One region of the Streptomyces sp. NPDC001728 genome, then DNA from elsewhere that is predicted to be linked to it. Evidence: riboswitches for the same ligand, from Rfam matches in the RefSeq annotation. Region 1 holds a riboswitch; the other holds the start of a gene.
The links. Region 1 has a riboswitch for glycine ahead of gcvT (glycine cleavage system aminomethyltransferase GcvT). Riboswitches for the same ligand answer to the same signal wherever they lie in the genome.
Positions count from the first base shown of each region.

Region 2: it holds a riboswitch for glycine, as region 1 does, so the genes downstream of both, gcvP (aminomethyl-transferring glycine dehydrogenase) here and gcvT (glycine cleavage system aminomethyltransferase GcvT) in region 1, are expected to answer to the same signal.

Region 1 covers NZ_JBEOZK010000007.1:68,884-73,287, forward strand. Annotated here, with positions in the region: gene glyA (serine hydroxymethyltransferase) at 1-588, opposite strand, end outside; gene gcvH (glycine cleavage system protein GcvH) at 621-998, opposite strand; gene gcvT (glycine cleavage system aminomethyltransferase GcvT) at 1,096-2,271, opposite strand; glycine riboswitch at 2,329-2,440, opposite strand; glycine riboswitch at 2,442-2,541, opposite strand; gene ABT154_RS13130 (AAA family ATPase) at 2,694-3,356, shown strand; gene ABT154_RS13135 (enhanced serine sensitivity protein SseB) at 3,481-4,221, shown strand; gene ABT154_RS13140 (enhanced serine sensitivity protein SseB C-terminal domain-containing protein) at 4,296-4,404, shown strand, end outside.
Region 2 covers NZ_JBEOZK010000025.1:9,384-13,787, reverse strand. Annotated here, with positions in the region: gene gcvP (aminomethyl-transferring glycine dehydrogenase) at 1-2,367, opposite strand, end outside; glycine riboswitch at 2,545-2,644, opposite strand; gene ABT154_RS29150 (PRC-barrel domain-containing protein) at 2,758-3,132, shown strand; gene ABT154_RS29145 (DNA polymerase IV) at 3,237-4,404, opposite strand, start outside.

The sequences.
Region 1 (4,404 bases):
GTAGGCCTCGACCTCGTCGGCGATCCGGCGGAACTCGGCGAAGTCCAGCTGGCGCGGGTAGGCGGACCAGCCCGCGATGATCACCTTCGGGCGGTGCTCCTTGGCGAGGCGCTCGACCTCGGCCATGTCGACCAGACCGGCCTCGTCGACGTGGTACGCGACCACGTTGAACTGCTTGCCCGAGAAGTTCAGGCGCATGCCGTGGGTGAGGTGACCGCCGTGCGCCAGGTCCAGACCCAGGATCGTGTCGCCCGGCTGGGCGATCGCGAACAGGGCGGCCTGGTTCGCGGAGGCGCCCGAGTGCGGCTGGACGTTGGCGTACTCGGCGCCGAACAGGTCCTTGATCCGGTCGATCGCGATCTGCTCGGCCACGTCGACGTGCTCGCAGCCGCCGTAGTAGCGGCGGCCCGGGTAGCCCTCGGCGTACTTGTTGGTGAGGACGGAGCCCTGCGCCTCCATGACCGCGACCGGAGCGAAGTTCTCCGAGGCGATCATCTCGAGGGTGGACTGCTGGCGGCGGAGCTCGGCGTCGACCGCGGCGGCGACGTCGGGGTCCAGCTCGTGGAGGGGAGTGTTCAGAAGCGACATGAATCGATCCCTAGGGGGTCTCGGGCCTGGTCTCAGCCGGCGGAGAACGCGGTGTACTCGTCGGCGGAGAGCAGCTCGTCCGGCTCGCCCGCGACACGTACCTTGAACAGCCAGCCACCCTCGAACGGAGCCGTGTTCACCAGCGACGGGTCGTCCACCACGTCCTGGTTCGCGGCGACGACCTCACCCGAGACGGGGGAGTACAGGTCGCTCACGGACTTCGTCGACTCCAGCTCGCCGCAGGTCTCGCCCGCGGTGACGGTGTCGCCGACCTCGGGGAGCTGTGCGAAGACGACGTCACCGAGCGCGTTGGCGGCGAACTCCGTGATGCCGACGGTCGAGACGCCGTCCTCGGCGTCCGACAGCCACTCGTGCTCCTTGGTGTAGCGCAGCTGCTGGGGGTTGCTCATGGCCTGATTCTCCTGGATCGGGGGAGTACTGATGAACGTGGGTCTTACGGGGTGAGACGCGAAGTGAGACGGATACGTCACTTCCGGCGCGGATGCGTCACTTCTGGCGCTTGTAGAACGGCAGCGCCACGACCTCGTAGGGCTCGTGGGTGCCACGGATGTCCACACCTACACCCTCGGTGCCGGGCGTGGCGTGCGCCGCGTCGACGTACGCGATGGCGATCGGCTTGCCGAGCGTCGGGGACGGGGCGCCGGAGGTCACCTCGCCGATCACCACGCCGTCCTTGACGACGGAGAAGCCGGCGCGCGGGACGCGGCGGCCCTCGGCGATCAGGCCGACGAGCTTGCGCGGCGGGGCGGTCTCGGCGCGCTCGGCGGCCTTCTCCAGCGCCTCGCGGCCGACGAAGCGGCCCTCGTTCGTCGTCTTCTCGAACTTCACGACCCGGCCGAGACCCGCGTCGAAGGGGGTGAGCTCGGTGGTCAGCTCGTGGCCGTACAGCGGCATGCCCGCCTCCAGGCGGAGCGTGTCACGGCAGGACAGACCGCAGGGGATCAGACCGACCGGGGCGCCCGCCTCGGTCAGCGCCTTCCAGACGCCCTCGGCGTGCTCGGGCTTGAGGAACAGCTCGAAGCCGTCCTCGCCGGTGTAGCCGGTACGGGCGATCAGCGCGGGCACGCCCGCGACGGTGCCCGGCAGGCCGGCGTAGTACTTCAGACCGTCCAGGTCGGCGTCGGTGAGCGACTTGAGGATGCCGGGGGACTCCGGGCCCTGGACGGCGATCAGGGCGTACGCGTCGCGGTCGTCGCGGACCTCGGCCTCGAAGCCGCCGGAGCGGGCGACCAGCGCGTCCAGGACGATCTGGGCGTTGGAGGCGTTGGCGACGACCATGTACTCGGTCTCGCCGAGGCGGTAGACGATCAGGTCGTCGAGGATGCCGCCGTCCTCGCGGCAGATCATCGTGTAGCGGGCGCGGCCGACGCCCACCGTCGAGATGTTGCCGACGAGGGCGTGGTCGAGGAGCTCGACGGCCTGCGGCCCGGTGACGGTGATCTCGCCCATGTGCGAGAGGTCGAAGAGACCGGCCTTGGTGCGGACGGCGACGTGCTCGTCGCGCTCGCTGCCGTACCGGAGCGGCATGTCCCAGCCCGCGAAGTCGGTCATGGTCGCGCCCAGGGAACGATGCAGGGCCAGGAGGGGGGAGCGGCGCGCAGCGCTTTCGTCTGGGGCGGTGGCGGGCGACGGGTGGGCGGTCGGACGGGGGGCAGTGCTCATGGGTGGCTCCCGGATCCCAAGGGCGTGATCGGTGACGAACACATGACGGCGAGGACGTCCTCCCCATCTGTCATGGAACCTGAGAGGTTCACCGAGAGCATCTCGTCACCGAGAGATCGGCTTGCACCTTGGGTGGGGACACGGCAGGGTGTCCCGCTTTTCAGATCTGCCTCATCCGCGCGGTACGGGGCCTGAGAGATTCAAGGGAGGGTCTTGCTCCTTCGGCGCCCGGACGCGCTGTGCGGTCCGGAACTCTCCCGCGCGGATTCGAGCGGCCGGTATGCGATTGTGTGGCGACTGTGCGCGCCTGGCGCGCACATCATTGCACGAGGGCCCGGCGGGGCAAATCGCTTGTGTCTCATTACTGTTTCTTTACACTTCTTGGGCAAGGGTCTCCTGAGGCCCGGCAGGGGGGAGAAGCGATGAGGTTCCAGCACACCGGCGCATACGCTCCGAGTACGGGCATACCGTCCCAGCGGGCCCGCGCCAGAACCCGTCGCCGGGGCCGGCTCCTGCGGGACCTGCGCGAGCGCGGCGGCCGCGGCCCCCGCGCCCTCACCTTCGCCGCCGGCGACCTCGTCGTCGTCTCCGGGCTGCCCGGCAGCGGCAAGTCCACCCTCATGAAGCGCGCCGCCGAGGGCACCGGCATCGACTCCCAGGACGCCCGCGAGCGCTGGGAGGCCCGCATGCCCCGCCTCCTGCCGTACGCCCTCTACCGCCCCCTCGTCCGGCTCGCCCACTACGCCGGGCTCCGCCGCGCCCTGCGCTCCGGCGCCGGGGTGATCGTCCACGACTGCGGCACCCAGTCCTGGGTGCGGGGCTGGCTCGCCCGCGAGGCCCGCCGCCGCGGCCGTGCCCTGCACCTCCTGCTCCTCGACGTCACCCCGGACTGCGCCCGCGCCGGCCAGCGCGCCCGCGGCCGGGGCGTCTCGGCCTACGCGATGGCCCGGCACCGGCGGGCCGTCGCCCGGCTCCTCCGGGCCGCCGAGTCCGGCAGCCTGCCGCACGGCTGCGCCTCCGCCACCCTGCTCGACCGGGACGCGGCGGACGCGCTGCGGAGGATCGGCTTCCGGGAGGCCGCCTGACGGCCGCCCCCGGGTCCCGGGCCGCCGCGTTCCGTACCCTTTGGGCCACGCCGCCACCGGGGCGGCGTTAGGGTGCTGCCGGGCGGCCGGTGCGGCAGGCCGTGCGAGAAGGGGAAACGGGACCGTGGACGTGACGTGGCCGGGCAATGAGCTCGAAGAGGTCCTTGCCGCCTCACTCGGCAACCCGGAGGCCGGCGGTCGGCTGGTCGAAGTACTCGGCCGCAGCCCCGTCTGGGTGCCCCTGCCCAACGGCGGCAGCGCCGAGAGCACCGACCTCGACCTCCCCACCCTGGAGATCGACGGCGCGGCGTACGTCCCCGTGTTCAGCTCCGAACAACAGTTCCTCGCCTGCGTCGGCGACCACATGTCCTTCACCGTCGCCCCCGCCCGCGACTTCGCCCGCGGCCTGCCCCCGCAGCTCGGCATCGCGGTGAACCCCGGCGGCACCGTCGGCGTCCCGCTGCCCCCGCCCGCCGTCGTCGAACTCTGCCGTGCCGGACGCACCCCGCTCGACGGCCCCGCGAGCGGCGGCCGGGTCCGCCTCTTCGAGCCCGACTGGCAGGACGACCCCGTCGACTTCCTCTCCGCCGCCGCCGCCGAGTTCGAGGCCACCGGCGTCGTCGTCACCGCCCGCCGCGCCCTCGCCAGCGTCGAGGGCACCGAACCCGCCCTCTTCGTCGGCGTCCAGCTCTCCGCCTGGGACGGCATCGACCGCAACGCACCCCTGGACGCCCTCGGCCGCGCCCTCGGCCGGGTCGAGGTGGCGTGGCCGGTCAACCTCATCCTGCTCGACATGGCGCAGGACCCGGTCGGCGACTGGATGCTGGAGCGGGTGCGCCCCTTCTACCAGCGCGCCGCCGGGTGAGCGGCCCCCTGCTTAAGCTGAACTGAACCGGTAGCTGGACAGACGTGGTGGACGAAAGAGGGGCGGGACCCAGGGTGAGCGCGTCAGGCACCGCTGCGACCGATCAGGTCGAGCACACGCTGCGCCAGGTGGCACCCGGACGCTACGACGCGTACGAGCAGTTGCTGCACGCCCTCGCGGACG
Region 2 (4,404 bases), on a different contig from region 1:
CGCGACCTGGGTGGCGCGCTTGAGGCCCTCGCCGCCCATCAGCCGCACGTACGACCACGAGATCGGCAGGATGCCCGCGGAGCCCCACGGGGCGGCCGAGATCGGGCCCACGCCGGTCTCCGGGCCCGCGGTGGGCTGGAGCGGGTGGTTCGGCAGGAACGGCGCGAGGTGCGCGCGGACGCCGACCGGGCCGACGCCCGGACCGCCACCGCCGTGCGGGATGCAGAAGGTCTTGTGCAGGTTCAGGTGCGAGACGTCGCCACCGAAGTGGCCCGGCTTGGCCAGACCGACCAGCGCGTTGAGGTTGGCGCCGTCGACGTACACCTGGCCGCCGGCCTCGTGGACCTCGGCGCAGATGTCGGCGACGTGCTCCTCGAAGACGCCGTGCGTCGACGGGTAGGTGATCATCAGCACGGACAGCTCGTCGCGGTACTGGGCGATCTTGGCCCGCAGGTCCTCGACGTCGACCTCGCCGTCGTCGGCGGTCTTCACGACGACGACCTTCATGCCGGCCATGACCGCGGAGGCTGCGTTGGTGCCGTGCGCGGAGGACGGGATGAGGCAGACGGTGCGCTGCGCGTCGCCGTTGGAGCGGTGGTAGGCGCGGACGGCCAGCAGACCGGCCAGCTCGCCCTGCGAACCGGCGTTCGGCTGGATCGACACCTTGTCGTAGCCGGTGACCTCGGCGAGGCGCTCCTCGAGCTCGGTGATGAGCGTGACGTAGCCCTGCGCCTGGTCGACCGGGGCGAAGGGGTGCATCTGACCGAACTCGGGCCAGGTCACCGCCTCCATCTCGGTCGTCGCGTTCAGCTTCATCGTGCAGGAGCCGAGCGGGATCATGCCGCGGTCGAGCGCGTAGTCGCGGTCCGCGAGCTTGCGCAGGTAGCGCAGCATCGAGGTCTCGGAGCGGTGCGCGTGGAAGACCGGGTGGGTCAGGAACGCGTCGGAGCGCAGCAGCCCGGCGGGCAGCGTCTCCTCGGCGGTGGCGTCCAGGGCTGTGATGTCGGCGAGGTCAGCCTTGACGCCGAAGGCGCCCCAGACGGCGGTGAGCTGGGCGCGGCCGGTGGTCTCGTCGCAGGACATCGAGACGTGGTCGGCGTCGACGCGGTAGAGGTTCACGCCGGCCTCGCGGGCGGCGGCGACGACCTCGTCGGCCTTGCCGGGCACGCGGGCGGTGAGGGTGTCGAAGAAGGCGCCCTGGGTGAGCTCCACGCCACCGGCGGTGAGGCCGGCGGCCAGGATCGCGGCGTAGCGGTGGGTGCGGCGCGCGATGCCCTGGAGGCCCTCGGGGCCGTGGTAGACGGCGTACATGCCGGCCATGACCGCGAGCAGCACCTGAGCGGTACAGATGTTGCTGGTGGCCTTCTCGCGGCGGATGTGCTGCTCGCGGGTCTGGAGGGCCAGGCGGTACGCGCGGTTCCCGTCGGCGTCGACGGAGACGCCCACGAGACGGCCGGGCAGCGAGCGGGCGTGCTTGTCCTGGACGGCCATGTAGCCGGCGTGCGGACCGCCGAAGCCCATCGGGACGCCGAAGCGCTGGGTGGTGCCGACGGCGATGTCCGCGCCCAGCTCACCGGGCGAGGTGAGCAGGGTCAGCGCGAGCAGGTCGGCGGCGACGGTGACGATCGCGCCGAGCTCGTGGGCGGCGTCGATCAGAGGCTTGATGTCGCGGACGGCGCCGGAGGCACCCGGGTACTGGAGGAGCACACCGAAGACACCGCGCTCGGCGATCTCGGCCGGGATCCCCGCCGAGAGGTCGGCGACGACGACCTCGACACCGGTCGGCTCGGCGCGGGTCTCGATGACGGCGATCGTCTGGGGCAGGGCGTCGGCGTCGACGAGGAAGACACCGTTCTTGACCTTGCCGACGCGCCGGGCGAGCGACATGGCCTCGGCGGCGGCGGTGCCCTCGTCGAGCAGCGAGGCGCCGGAGGTGGGCAGCCCGGTCAGGTCGGCGACGACGGTCTGGAAGTTCAGCAGGGCCTCCAGGCGACCCTGGGAGATCTCCGGCTGGTACGGCGTGTACGCGGTGTACCAGGCCGGGTTCTCCATCACGTTCCGCAGGATCACCGGCGGGGTGAAGGTGCCGTAGTAGCCGAGGCCGATCATGGGCGCGAGGACCTGGTTGCGGTCGGCGAGGTCACGCAGCTCGGCGAGGACCTCGGCCTCAGTGCGCGCGGACGGCAGGCCGAGCGCCTCGGTGTTCTTGATGACGTCCGGCACGGCGGCGGCCGTGAGCTCGTCGAGGGAGCCGTAACCGACCTGGGCGAGCATCTTGGCGCGCGCCTCGGCGTCGGGCCCGATGTGCCGCTGCTCGAACGGAATGCCCTGTTCGAGCTCGGAGAGCGGAGTGCGGTTGGCGGTCATGTACGGAGGCCTCCTGGTCGTCACGACCTGCGAGGGGCACCGCGGCGCGGGTACCCGGACGGCCTCCCCCTCTGTCATCTCAACCTGAGAGTTTCACCGGCACGCCTCGCGGCACACCGGCTTTCACCGTCGGTGAGAGCGCATGCCGTCGGACACCGCTCTGCTTTCCAGAGTGACCTCGTCCGCGCGGTACAGGGGCCTGAGAGATTCCGGGGAGGATTTGCTCCTTCGGCGTCCACCGGAAGGTTTCTCCGGAGGACTCTCCCGCACGGGGTCGACAGCCACAGCCAGCCTACCAGCGCGGTTGCGGCTGCCGTCGCTCAAGTGGCCGACATCCCAGTTGTGCACTTTCGTAGGGGTGTAGAGCAGTTGCGACCAGTTGGAGGGACCGTGCAGACCGACATCGATCCGCGCAGCCTGATCGGCCGCAAGGCGTTCGACCGGAAGGGACACAAGATCGGAACCGTGGACGAGGTGTACCTGGACGACGCGACCGGCATCCCCGAATGGGCCGCGGTCCGCACCGGCCTGTTCAGCCGGGACGCCTTCGTCCCGCTGGAGCCGAGCGAGCTGGCCGGCGACGGCCTCCACGTCCCCTACGAACGCGCCCTCATCAAGGACGCGCCCGACTTCGGCGTGGGCCGCCACCTCTCCCCGGAACAGGAACTCCAGCTCTACCGCCACTACAGCATGGCCCTCCCGCCGCCTCCCACGGACACCCCGGACACGGACTTCGGCCGCCTGGCGGGCCAGGACGGCACCTGACCGAGAAGCCCGGCCCGCCCACCGGGCGGGCCCGCCTCGACATACCCGCACCGAGCCGCACGGTCGGTGCGGGTACATCCGCGGCCGACGGCCGGGCACGCCCCTCACGCCCCCACGTCCCGACGCACCAGCGGCAACGGCTCCGACGGCTCCAGCTCCGGGTCGTCCACGGAGAACGTCCGCACCCGCCCCGGCCCGGACCACGGCTCCTCGAACCGCACCGTGACCCGCCCGACCCCGCTCCCCTGGACCCACCCGGCCCCGTACACCGCGTGCCGTACGTCATGACCGGGCGACCAGTGCCGCTCCACGGCTCCCTCGGCCCCTCCTGAGCCCGTCTCCCCGCCCGTCACGGCCTCTGCGCCGCCAGGCGCGGACACGGCAGCCCCAGCCGCCCCCTCCGCCACACGGTCACCGGCTTCGGCGCCGCTCCCCGTCTCCCCCTCCGCGCGGGCTTCGGCCGCGCCCCGCGCCTCCGCCTGGGCGAACAGATCCTCCTGCGTGAAGTCCGCGAGCCCGCTCACCCCCACTCCGAGCAGCCGCACGCCCCCGGTCGTGTCCACGCCCTCCAGCAGCCGCCCCACCGCCTCCCGCACCACCCCCGGGTCGTCGGTGGGCCCCCGGAGCGTCTCGGACCGGGTCAGCGTGGAGAAGTCGTAGCGCCGCACCTTCAGGACGATGGTCCGCCCGGAGTGCCCCGAGGCCCGCAGCCGCCCCACGCAACGCTCCGCGAGCCGCTCGACCTCGACCCGGATGCGTACCCGGTCGTGCAGGTCGACGTCGAAGGTGTCCTCGACGGACACCGACTTGGCGTCCCGCTCGGCCACCACGGGCCGGTCGTCGTACCCCCGGGCCATCCTGTACAGCGAGGCCCCGTGCGCCCGCCCCAGCAGCCGTACGAGCTCGTCCTCGCCCGCTTCCGCGAGGTCGGTCACGGTGGTCATCCCGGCCCGCCGCAGATGCTCTCCCGTGGCCGGCCCCACCCCGGGCAGGATCCGCACCGACCGAGGGCCGAGCAGCTCGCGCTCGGTGCCGGGCTCGATCAGGACGAGCCCGTCGGGCTTGGCCTCCTCGGAGGCGATCTTCGCGATCATCTTGGAACCTGCGAGCCCCACGGAACCGGTGAGTCCCGTCGTCGCCAGGATGTCGACCCGCAGCCGCTCCCCGGCCGCCCGCGCGCTCGCGCTGTCGTCGGCCACGCCCCCCGCCTCCAGGTCGACGAAGGCCTCGTCGAGGCTGAGCGGCTCGACGAGCGGGGAGAGCCGGCCGAGC